One region of the Arthrobacter sp. efr-133-R2A-63 genome, then DNA from elsewhere that is predicted to be linked to it. Evidence: predicted binding sites of a transcription regulator. Region 1 holds the regulator's gene; the other holds the start of a gene.
The links. Region 1 encodes HspR, which represses chaperone genes until heat shock. Its sites were predicted from a motif close to AAGTTGAGTCNNNNNGACTCAACTT; they were not measured.
Positions count from the first base shown of each region.

Region 2: clpB (ATP-dependent chaperone ClpB) is a predicted target of HspR. The motif match lies at 3,275-3,299, and genes of this name have one in related genera.

Region 1 is NZ_JARVRG010000026.1:106,609-112,496, reverse strand. Features, by position in the region: gene QRN45_RS15070 (bifunctional salicylyl-CoA 5-hydroxylase/oxidoreductase) at 1-1,541, shown strand, start outside; gene QRN45_RS15065 (CG0192-related protein) at 1,552-2,187, shown strand; gene QRN45_RS15060 (heat shock protein transcriptional repressor HspR) at 2,191-2,613, opposite strand; gene QRN45_RS15055 (DnaJ C-terminal domain-containing protein) at 2,644-3,609, opposite strand; gene QRN45_RS15050 (nucleotide exchange factor GrpE) at 3,895-4,557, opposite strand; gene dnaK (molecular chaperone DnaK) at 4,560-5,888, opposite strand, start outside.
Region 2 is NZ_JARVRG010000022.1:26,485-32,372, reverse strand. Features, by position in the region: gene QRN45_RS12085 (septum formation family protein) at 1-569, shown strand, start outside; gene clpB (ATP-dependent chaperone ClpB) at 570-3,239, opposite strand; gene QRN45_RS12075 (SRPBCC family protein) at 3,406-3,873, shown strand; gene QRN45_RS12070 (DUF4031 domain-containing protein) at 3,890-4,759, shown strand; gene QRN45_RS12065 (2-phosphosulfolactate phosphatase) at 4,756-5,535, shown strand; gene QRN45_RS12060 (PadR family transcriptional regulator) at 5,634-5,888, shown strand, end outside.

The DNA.
Region 1 (5,888 bases):
CCATCGGTTCCGGAACGAAACTGGCCATGGAGGACTCCCTGGCACTCGCCGCGTGCCTGCACGAGCACCCGGATGTGGAGTCGGCGTTGTCTGCCTATGAAACGGAGCGTCGTCCCGTTGTCGCATCCACACAGCGCGCCGCCCAGGCTTCGCTTGAATGGTTCGAGCGGATCGCCCAATACAAGGGGCAGGACCCGACGCAGTTCGCTTTCAACCTCCTCACCCGGAGCCGCCGCATCACACAGGAAAACCTGCGCCTGCGCGACCCGGAATTCGCCGACGCCGTAGACCGCAACTTCGCCGAGTCCCAAGGACTGACGGAGACTGCCCCGGCCATGTTCCAACCGTTCCGGATCGGCGGACTGGAGCTCAAGAACCGCATTGTGGTCTCTCCGATGGACATGTACTCCGCGGTGGATGGCGTCCCGGGCGACTTCCACAAAGTACACCTCGGTTCCAAGGCACTCGGCGGCGCCGGGTTGGTCATGACAGAAATGGTGTGTGTTTCCGAGACCGGGCGGATCACCCCCGGCTGCACCGGCCTGTACACGGACACACAGCGAGACAGCTGGAAGGAAATCGTGGACTTCGTCCATGCGCGTTCGACGGCCAAGATCGGTGCGCAGCTGGGTCATTCCGGCCGCAAGGGCTCCACCAAGCTCATGTGGGAAGGCATCGACGAACCGCTCGCATCCGGCAACTGGCAGGCTGTTGGACCGACGGCCCTGCCATACGGTCCCGGCAACCAGACGCCTGTGGAACTCGACCACGCAGGAATGGCCGCCATCAAGGCTGAGTTCGTCGCCGCGACCCTCCGTGCCGAAGAGGCAGGCTTCGACCTCCTCGAGGTCCATGCCGCCCACGGCTACCTGCTTTCCTCGTTCCTCTCACCCGTGTCCAACCGCAGGACGGACGCGTACGGCGGCAGCTTGGAGAACCGCCTGCGGTTCCCCCTGGAAGTGTTCGACGCCGTCCGTGCGGCGTGGCCTGCCAGCAAGCCTGTGACGGTACGCATCTCCGCGACGGACTGGATCGAAGGCGGCAACACCTCAGACGACTCGCTCGACATCGCGCGGGCATTCGTAGCCCATGGCGCCGCGGGCATCGACGTCTCCACCGGCCAGGTCGCCAAGGAAGAACAACCGGCTTTCGGCCGCAGCTACCAGACGCCTTTCGCCGACCGCATCCGCCAGGAGGTCGCCGCACCCGCCGGAGCAGCCGTCATCGCCGTCGGTGCCATCTCCAGCTACGACGACGTCAACTCCGTCCTTCTTGCCGGGCGGGCCGACCTCGTGGCACTGGGCAGGACGCACCTGTTCGACCCCCAGTGGACGCTCCACGCCGCAGCCGAGCAGGAATACCAAGGCCCCGGGGCGCAGTGGGTGCCGCAGTTCCGGGCGGGGCGACGCAAACCGCCGAGCTCCCGCACGGATGCCGTTAGGCCCAGGCTTTCACTCTTGAAAGAGCGCGAGTCCGACGCCGACAACACGCACCTGCGTTGGACCCCGAGAGCAGTCTCCGCGCCCGCACTGGCCAACTAGGCTGGACCGCATGGCTATCATCCATCAAGCAACCCTGAGTCCCAGCAAACGTGAGCTCATCGAAAAGTACTTGCCCGTCCAGCCGTGGTTCACCAAGGACGGCTCCGCACCGCCCGAGCTGCTCGGCGCATACCGCTTCGATGATCCGGACGGCGAAGTCGGCCTCGAGACCCACTTGGTCTCCCACGGCGGCAAGATCTACCAGGTTCCCCTGAGCTACCGGGGTTCGGAATTGCCCGGGGCAAAGGACTCGTTCCTCGGCACCATGGAACACTCCGTTTTGGGCACGCGGTGGGTGTACGACGCCTGCGCCGATCCCGTCTACGTCGCTGCCCTGGCCACCGTCATCGTCACTGGTCAGCGGGAGGCCGAACAGTTCGTGGATATGGACGGCGTGCTGGAGCCTCGCAAGAGTTCCGTCGAGGTCAAGGGCAGCGGTACCCCCGGTAGCGAAGTGCCTGCGCTGAGCCCGGCGGCCCCGATCACCGAAGACGGCATCACCAGTATCGACGCCGGTCAACTCACCGTGCAGGTGAACCGTGTCCTCGTTCCGGGGACACCGGGTCCGGAAAATTCGGCTGTCCTGCGGGGCACGTGGGCCGGCCAGGAAGGGCCGGTGCTGCTGGCTTCCCTCTCGCAGGCCTAGGGACTACTCCCCCGTCCGCGGTCTCCACACCACGATTGCCTGGGACCGCGCCCGGGGGCGCTGCCCGCGGGCCAGGCTGACGACGTCGCCGGCTGCTCCCGCCGCGAAAACGCGGGCCTCCATCGGGCTGCGCCTGCGTTGCAGTTCCTCGCTCAGTTCAGCAACGCGGAATTGCAGCGCGGCCACCTGGTTTTCGAGTTCGAGGATGCGCTTGATGCCCTCGAGGGACACGCCTTCGTGGGAGAGCCGCTGGACCTCGCGCAAGCGGTCGATGTCGCGTTGGGAGTATCGTCGGGACTTGCCCGGGGCACGGCTCGGCGACACGATGCCGAGGCGGTCGTACTGGCGCAAGGTCTGCGGGTGCATGTCAGCCAGTTCGGCCGCGACGGAGATGACGAAGATCGGCTGGTTGATGTCGATGCCCATGCCTGCGTCCCCTCCCATTGTGTTCTGCCGCTACAAGCGGGCCCTGGAGGCCAGGTCGTGGCGGGGGTCGGCGTCGGCAGTGGCCGCGGCAAACGCCTTGACGGCCTCCTCGGCCTGCTTGTTGAGGTTCTGCGGTACGGAGACGTCGATTGTCACCAACAGGTCCCCGGTGCCCTTCGACGTCTTGACGCCGCGGCCCTTGACCCGGAGCGTGCGCCCGGAAGGCGTGCCCGCCGGGACGCGGACGGTGACCGTGTCGCCGTCGAGCGTTGGCACGTGGATGTTGGAACCCAGAGCCGCCTCAGCGAAGGTGACCGGGACGTGGATGCGGATGTTGTCGCCGTCGCGGTTGAAGAAATCGTGGGGCTTGACGTTCACCGTGATGATGAGGTCCCCGTTGCCGGCCGCCCCGGGGTTGCCCTTGCCCCGCTGGCGGACCTTCTGGCCGTCCCTGATGCCCGCGGGAATCTTCACGTCGATGACGTTGCCGTTGCTTTCGCGCAGGCTCACCGTGGTGCCATGAATGGATCCGGCAAAGGAAATCGAGGTGGACGCCGTGCGGTCGCTGCCCTTTTGCGGGGCGCGCTGGAAGCCGGTCTGCCCACCACCGAAGCCGCCGCCGAACAGGTCAGCGAACTCGGGAGGGATGCCGCCGGCACCGCCAGGCTGGCGTCCGCCGCCGCCGAAAAGCCCGCCGAACAGGTCCTCGAAGCCGCCATTGGCCGGCCCGCCGCGAGCTGCGCCCGGAGCGAAGCGTGCACCGCCCATGGCGCGAATGGCATCGTACTGCTGGCGCTCCTCGGCATCCGAGAGGACCGAATAGGCCTCTGAGATGTCCTTGAACTTCTTCTCCGCAGCAGCATCCCCGGAATTGGTATCCGGATGGTACTTCCGCGCAAGCTTGCGGTACGCCTTCTTGATGTCAGCGTCAGAGGCGTCCTTGGCGACACCAAGGATGGCGTAAAAATCCTTCTCAACCCAGTCCTGGCTGGCCACTCGGCTACTCTCTTTCGTTTCTGGTTAAGTTGCGTGCGCTGCGCTTATCCCACCTTAGGTGAGACGACCGTCTGAGCGGAGCGAGGCAAGGGGCCCGGGAGTGGCATCTAAGGATCTGGCCGAGGGCCCCGACACGAGCTTGCGAGTGTTGGGAAGGCCAATATCCGCTGCCGAAGCCGGGTGACCAAGGATCGCAGATCCTGGGCCACCCGGCGAAGGGGCGGGGCCCCTTGTCTCGTTTCGCGATGCTCCCCCTCATCCGCGAAGGCACGGTGAGGCGAAACCCTACGCCGGCACAGCCACAATCACCTGTGCCGCACGCAGCACGCGCTCGCCCGACTTGTAGCCGGAGCGCAGCACTTGGCTGACCGTGTCTACTTCGATGTCCTCGCCCGGCTGCTGGATGAGTGCTTCGTGGATCGTGGGGTCGAATTCGACTCCGGTTTCCGCGATGCGTTCCAGGCCGTACGTCTTCAGCGCATTCTCCAGCTTGGCGGCGATCGCTGCGAACGGGCCGTCCACGAGGTCGCCGTGCTGGCGGGCGGCGTCGACGTCGTCCAGCACCGGCAGCAGGGAGTTCAGGACGCCGATGACGGCCATTTCCCCTGCGACGGCGCGGTCGCGTTCGACGCGCTTGCGGTAGTTGACGTACTCGGCCTGCAGGCGCAGGAGGTCGTTGCGGAGTTCCGCGGCCGCTGCTTCTGCAGCGGCTCCGGGGGCTACCGACTCTTCAGCCGGAACCTCCACGCCGTTGAGGATTTCCTCAGCCTGGGACAGGGCGTCGCCCTCGGCGGCAGCGGCGTTGGATTCAGCTGCCGATCCTTGGGTGTGGCGGGCGGCCCCGGTCTCCGGGTCAACCTTGCGGTTGTCCCGAATGACCGGCTTGTGCTGCTCGTTGCCCTCGTTGTTGGACGGTGAGTGCTCTGCGTCGTTGCCGTGGTGAGGCATGCTTACTTCTTTTCGTCTTCGTCGATGATCTCGGCGTCGACGATGTCCTCGTCGGCAGCCTTGGCATCGGCGTGAGCGCCCTCAGCACCAGCGGCGCTGCTTGCGCCATCCGGGGAACCGGCGTGCGAGTAGATCGCTTCGCCGAGCTTCGACTGCGAGTGCTGCAGCTTCTCGAAAGCGGTCTTCACTGCTGCGTCGTCGGTGCCTTCGAGGGCCTTCTTGAGGGCGTCGACGTCGGCCTTGACCTCGGTCTTGACCTCTTCAGGCAGCTTGTCGTCGTTTTCGGCGATGAGCTTGTCCACGGAGTAGGCGAGCTGCTCGGCAGTGTTGCGCGTGTCGGTAGCCTCGCGGCGGGCCTTGTCCTCGGCTGCGTGCTCCTCGGCTTCACGGACCATCCGGTCGATGTCTTCCTTGGACAGCGCAGTGCCGCCGGTGATGGTCATCGACTGCTCCTTGCCGGTGCCCTTGTCCTTGGCGGAGACGTGGACAATGCCGTTGGCGTCGATGTCGAAGGTGACCTCGACCTGCGGGACGCCGCGCGGGGCCGGTGCGATGCCGGTCAGTTCGAACGTTCCCAGCGGCTTGTTGTCGCGGGTGAATTCACGCTCGCCCTGGAAGACCTGGATGGCCACGGACGGCTGGTTGTCGTCAGCGGTGGTGAAGGTCTCGGAACGCTTCGTGGGGATGGCCGTGTTGCGCTCGATCAGGTGCGTCATGACGCCGCCCTTGGTTTCGATACCGAGGGAGAGCGGGGTGACGTCGATCAGCAGGACGTCCTTGCGCTCGCCCTTCAGCACACCAGCCTGGAGGGCTGCGCCAACGGCAACAACTTCGTCCGGGTTGACGCCCTTGTTGGGCTCCTTGCCGCCGGCGAGTTCCTTCACGAGGTCGTAGACGGCGGGCATACGGGTGGAACCGCCCACGAGCACAATGTGGTCGATTTCGGAGAGCTTGATCCCGGTCTCGGCGATGACGTCGTGGAACGGCTTCTTGGTGCGCTCGAGCAGGTCCTTGGTGAGGTCCTGGAACTTGGCACGGGTCAGCTGCTCGTCCAGGTGGACCGGGCCGTCGGGGGTGACGGAGAGGTACTGGAGGGAGACGTTGGTGCTGGTGGAGGACGAGAGTTCCTTCTTGGCCTGCTCAGAAGCTTCGCGCAGGCGCTGCAGGGCGATCTTGTCCTTGGAAAGGTCGATGCCCTTGATCTTGAGCTGGTTCAGCAGGTAGTCAACAACGCGCTGGTCCCAGTCGTCGCCGCCGAGGCGGTTGTCGCCGGCGGTGGCGCGGACCTGGATGGTGGAGAAGCCGTCTTCGTCCTTGCCGACTTCCAGCAG
Region 2 (5,888 bases), on a different contig from region 1:
ACGGTACAGGCGACGAGGAGTCGTCGGCAGACCCTGGTTCCCCCCTGCGGAGCGCCCTGGACTCCATCACGAAGTATCGGATCATCATCGGCGGCATTGTGCTGGGCGTACTGATCCTCATAGGCGTGGTGATCTGGATCCTCGTTGGAGTCCTGGCCAATCATCCGGCGGCCGTTTCCACCCCCGGACCGGCCACGTCCACCAGCCGCGGCCCCCTCCCGGCGGACGTCGAGGCAAAGGATTACCAGCTGGGCGATTGCTTCGCGGATTTCGACTCCAATGCCACCACGTCCAAAGTGGTGGACTGCACCACCGGCCATTCGGCCCAGCTGGGTGCCATCTTCCGGTACAAGGCTGAGGACAGTTTCCCCGGCGCCAATGCCTTGCGTGACAAAGGCCGCGAAATCTGCCGTGATGTGATGCTCAACGAAGCCTCCACCAAGTACGCACTCCTGCAGCAGAACGTGTACCCGAGCGCCACCAGCTGGGACAACGGTGACCGTCGCGTGGACTGCTTCATCGTGGTCAACACGGGAAACACGCTCAAGGAATCGGTGCTGCAGAAGTAGTCAGTCCTTCCGCCTCACTGTCAGGCCGCTGCCCACTGGCGCTCCGCCGTCGGGACCCGTCAAAGCTTCGAGCCCCTTGATGGTGAGCTCGTCGAAGTCGGCCGCGGTGTCCACCAGGACCGTGTCGCCGTCCGCGATCTCTCCCGCGAGGATCTCCCTGGCCAGGCTGTCGCCGATCTCGCGTTGTACCAGCCGTCGCAATGGACGGGCGCCGTACGCGGGATCGTAACCGGACATCGCGAGCCAGGCACGGGCGCCGTCGCTGACCTGGAGGGTGAGCCGACGGTCGTGCAGCCGCTTGGTCAGCTCGTCCACGTGCAGCTCGACGATCCTGGCGAGCTCGTCCACGCTGAGCGGATCGAACAGCACAATCTCATCTAGCCTATTGAGGAACTCCGGCTTGAAGGACGAGTTGACCACGGCCATGACCGCGTTTCGCTTCGCCGTGGGGTCCAGCGTTGGATCCACAAGGAATTGGCTGCCCGAGTTGGAGGTCAACACGAGGATGGTGTTCCGGAAGTCCACGGTGCGGCCCTGCCCGTCCGTGAGACGGCCGTCGTCAAGCACTTGCAGGAGGATGTCGAACACTTCGGGGTGGGCTTTCTCCACCTCGTCGAGCAGGATGACGGAGTACGGTCGACGGCGGACCGCTTCCGTGAGCTGGCCGCCTTCCTCGTAGCCCACGTATCCGGGAGGGGCGCCGACCAGCCGGGCTACGGAGTGCTTCTCCCCATATTCGGACATGTCGATCCGCACCATGGCGCGCTCGTCGTCGAACAGGAAGTCGGCGAGTGCCTTGGCGAGCTCGGTTTTACCGACACCGGTGGGGCCCAGAAACAGGAACGAACCCGTGGGACGGTTGGGGTCGCTGATGCCCGCACGGGCGCGGCGGACGGCGTCGGAGACGGCGGCCACCGCCTTGGACTGGCCGATCAACCGTTTTCCGAGTTCCTCTTCCATGTGCAGGAGCTTCTGGGATTCGCCCTGCAGCATGCGGCCGGCGGGGATTCCGGTCCAGGCAGAAATGACCTCGGCGATATCGTCCGCCGTGACTTCCTCCGCGACCATCAGGGCGGGCTTCGCTTCGCCGCGCGCTTCCCGGGCGGACTCTTCCTCGGCTGCCGCACTGAGCTCACGCTCCAATGCGGGTAGTTCGCCGTAGAGAATGCGCGAGGCAGCCTCAAGGTCGCCTTCACGCTGGTGTTTTTCAGCGGCCGAACGAAGTTCGTCGATTTTCGCCTTGAGGTCGCCGACACGGTTGAGTCCGGCCTTCTCGGCTTCCCAGCGGGCATTCAGCGCCCCAAGGGCTTCCTTCTTGTCCGCCTTGTCCGCACGGAGCGCAGCGAGGCGTTCGATGGAGGCCGCATCGGTCTCGCGCTCGAGGGCCAGTTCCTCCATGGTGAGACGATCCACGGCACGGCGAAGCTGGTCGATTTCCTCGGGAGCGGAGTCGATTTCCATGCGCAGCCGGGACGCGGCCTCGTCCACGAGGTCGATCGCCTTGTCCGGCAACTGGCGGCCCGAGATGTAGCGGTTGGAGAGCGTGGCCGCGGCCACGAGGGCAGAGTCCGCGATGGCTACCTTGTGGTGGGCCTCGTAGCGTTCCTTGAGGCCGCGGAGGATGCCGATGGTGTCCTCGACGCTCGGCTCGCCGACGTAAACCTGCTGGAAGCGGCGTTCCAGGGCGGGGTCCTTCTCGACATTCTCACGGTACTCGTCCAGCGTGGTGGCGCCGATGAGGCGCAGCTCGCCGCGGGCCAGCATGGGCTTGAGCATGTTCCCTGCGTCCATGGCGCTTTCACCGGTGGCACCGGCTCCCACCACAGTGTGGATTTCGTCGATGAACGTGACGATCTGCCCGTTGGAGTTCTTGATCTCCTCCAGCACGGCCTTGAGCCGTTCCTCGAATTCACCGCGGTACTTCGCGCCGGCCACCATGGATGCGAGGTCCAGGGCGATGAGGGTCTTGCCCCGCAGGCTTTCCGGCACGTCACCTGCCACGATGCGCTGGGCGAGCCCTTCCACGACGGCGGTCTTGCCGACGCCGGGTTCACCGATCAGCACGGGGTTGTTCTTGGTGCGGCGGCTCAGGACCTGGACGACCCGCCGGATTTCACTGTCCCGCCCGATCACGGGATCCAGCTTGCCGGAGCGCGCGACCGCCGTGAGGTCCGTGCCGTATTTCTCGAGCGCTTGGAAGGTGTTTTCCGGGTCCTGCGAGGTGACTTTCCGGTCGCCACGGACACCCGGCAGGGCGGCGAGGAGCGCTTCGTGGGAGGCGCCGGCGTCGCGCAGTAGCTTCCCTACGGCGTCGCTCCCGGCAGAGAGACCCAAGAGGAGGTGCTCAGTGGATACGAAGGAATCACCGAGTTTCTCGGCCTCGTTCTGGGCGGCCTGGATCGCCTGCATGGAAGGACGGGAAAGCTGCGCTTGCTGCACGGAACTGCCCGACGACGACGGCAAGGCCTTGATGGCCGAACTCGCCTGTACGCTCACGGCATCCGGGTCCGCACCAGTGGCGCGCAAAAGCGCCACGGCAACGCCCTCGCGTTGGTCCATGAGCGCTTTGAGCAGGTGGGCTGGCTCCAGTTGCGGATTTCCGGCGGTGGAGGCGTTCATGGCCGCGGCGGAAAGAGCCTCCTGGCTCTTGGTGGTGAATTTGACGTCCATGGAAGAGCTCCTCTCGGGAAGACGACTGTTTCTCAAAGTTGAGTCTACTATGCTCAACTTTAACGAATCATCCCTCCTGCTCCATGTTTGCCGACGGCGAAACCCCTGTCCATAGCCCCGCCCGCTTATTGCGGCGCGGCGACCCTCGCCGCCGTACGATATGCACATGGCACCCTTCACAGTCACTCGCGATGCGCTGATCCCCGCCGCGCCCTCGGACATCTTTCCCTTCGTCAACAACTTCCACGAGTGGACCAAATGGTCTCCGTGGGAAGCTGTCGACCCCCAGCTGAGCCGCAGCTACTCGGGCAACGAATCGGGCGTCGGGGCCAAGTATGCCTGGAGCGGCAACAACAAGGCCGGCACCGGGACCATGGAAATCGTTGGCTCGGAGGAGCCCGGCAAGATCGACATCCGCCTCGAATTCACCAAGCCAATGAAGGCCGTCAACCCCACGGGGTTCACGTTCGTGCCCGAAGGGGACGGCACCCGCGTCACCTGGACAATGGCCGGCGAGAACAAAGGCCTCGGCAAAATCTTCGCCCTGTTCATGAACATGGAAAAGATGGTGGGCGGCGACTTCGAAAAGGGCCTGGCCGCGCTCTCGGCGGTAGCCACCCGGAAAAACTCCTAGTTCCCAGGCGCCGGCCATGGCTGTCTACGTTGATCCGCCTCTGTGGCCCGCGCACGGGACCGTGTTTTCGCACCTCGTCTCGGACACGTCACTCGAGGAACTGCATGCCTTCGCCGACGCAGCGGGGATTCCGGAGCGCGCCTTTGACGGCGACCATTACGACGTCCCGGAACGCCGCTACCAGGATCTCCTGTCCGCAGGCGCCATTCCCGTGGAGGCGCGCATTCTTGTGCGGAAACTGATCGCGAGCGGCTTGCGGATTCCTGCCCGCCAACGCAGCAAGGCGCTCACCGTGCCCTTGCTTGAGCGCTGGAATTCGACGCTTCCGGGGCATGAGGAGCTGGGTTTTGAGCTCCTCGAACGCTGGGGCGAGGACCATCGGAAGTACCACAGCCGCACGCATTTGCTGGCGGTCCTGGAAGCCCTTGACCTCCTCAGCGAACCCACAGCGCCTGCGCACTCGGTGACTTTGGCCGCCTGGTTCCACGACGCCGTCTACGAGGGAATCGCCGGGCAGGACGAAGAGCAATCAGCCAGGCTGGCCGAGGACCGCTTGGCCGTTGCGGGCCTTCCCGTGCCAGTGATCGACGACGTTGCCCGGCTGGTCCGGCTGACCTCCACCCACAGCCCCGAACCGGGAGACCACGCCGGCGCCCTCTTGTGCGACGCCGATCTGTCCATCCTCGGCGCCGAACCCGCGGCGTACGCCCGCTACCTGGCCGCCGTCCGCGAGGACTACGCCCACGTCAGCGATGGCGACTTCGCCGCAGGCAGGGCCGCCGTCGTCCGCCAACTGCTTGCTTTGGACCCGCTCTTCCACAGCGAACGAGCGAAGAGCCTGTGGCTGGACGCCGCCCGCCGCAACCTGGAGGCCGAACTGTCATGACCATGGCGGGGACGGTGCATCGGCAGCTTCCGTTCACCGTGAGGTTTGAGTGGGGGCTCGACGGCGCCCGTTCCATTGCGTCTGGGGCGGACCTCGCCGTCGTGGTTGACATCCTTTCCTTCACCACCTGTGTCAGCGTCGCCGTCGATCGTGGTGCCGTGGTGTTCCCGTACCCGTGGAAGGACGCCGGGGCCGAAGATTTCGCCGCCCACCACGATGCCCAGCTGGCTGGTCCGCGAGGCGGCGGTGGACTGAGCCTCTCGCCGTCGAGCCTGCGGGACGCGCGGAGCTTGAGCCGGGTCGTCCTGCCTTCACCCAACGGGTCTTCCATCGCATATGGTCTCGCCCGGGAAATCCCGCTCATCGCAGCCGTCTCACTTCGCAACGCAGCGGCCACCGCGGATTGGGTGGCATCCGAACTGCCCCCGGATGCGGTGGTGGCGGTGATCGCGGCCGGCGAGCTCTGGCCCAGCCGTTCGCTCCGGCCCGCCGTGGAGGATCAGATCGGGGCAGGCGCCTTCATTGCCGGGCTCGCTGCCGCAGGGCGAGGCGGCTTCACACCGGAAGACGGAAGGCAAGGCTTCGCTCCGGAGGCCGAGGCCGCGATGGCGGTCTACAACGCTGCCGAACCCAGGCTCCATGACGTTCTTCGAGGCTGCTCCAGCGGCCGCGAGTTGATCGGCGCAGGGTACGCGGACGACGTCGAGATCGCAGCAGAACTCGACGCCGGGACCACCGTGGCCCTGTTGAGGGACGGCGCGTTCCGGCGTCCTTGAGTCCGCTTATGAATGTTCGGCAAGGGCTTGCGGTTCCACTACTTAGCGCTACTATGTACTGGTAGCTAGTAACACTAAGTAGTGAAGGGAGGAGTCCAATGGGCAAGCAGATGACGGAGATGCTCAAAGGGACCCTGGAGGGCATCGTTCTCGCCCTCCTGACCGGGAATCCCGCGTACGGGTACGAAATCACGACGCTGCTCCGGGGGCAGGGCTTCACCGAGATCGCCGAGGGCACCGTGTATGCGCTGCTCGTCAGGATCGAGCAGAAGGGCCTTGTTGATGTCGAGAAGCGGCCGTCCGAGAAGGGCCCGCCGCGCAAGGTCTATTCGCTCAACGAGCAGGGCGAGAAG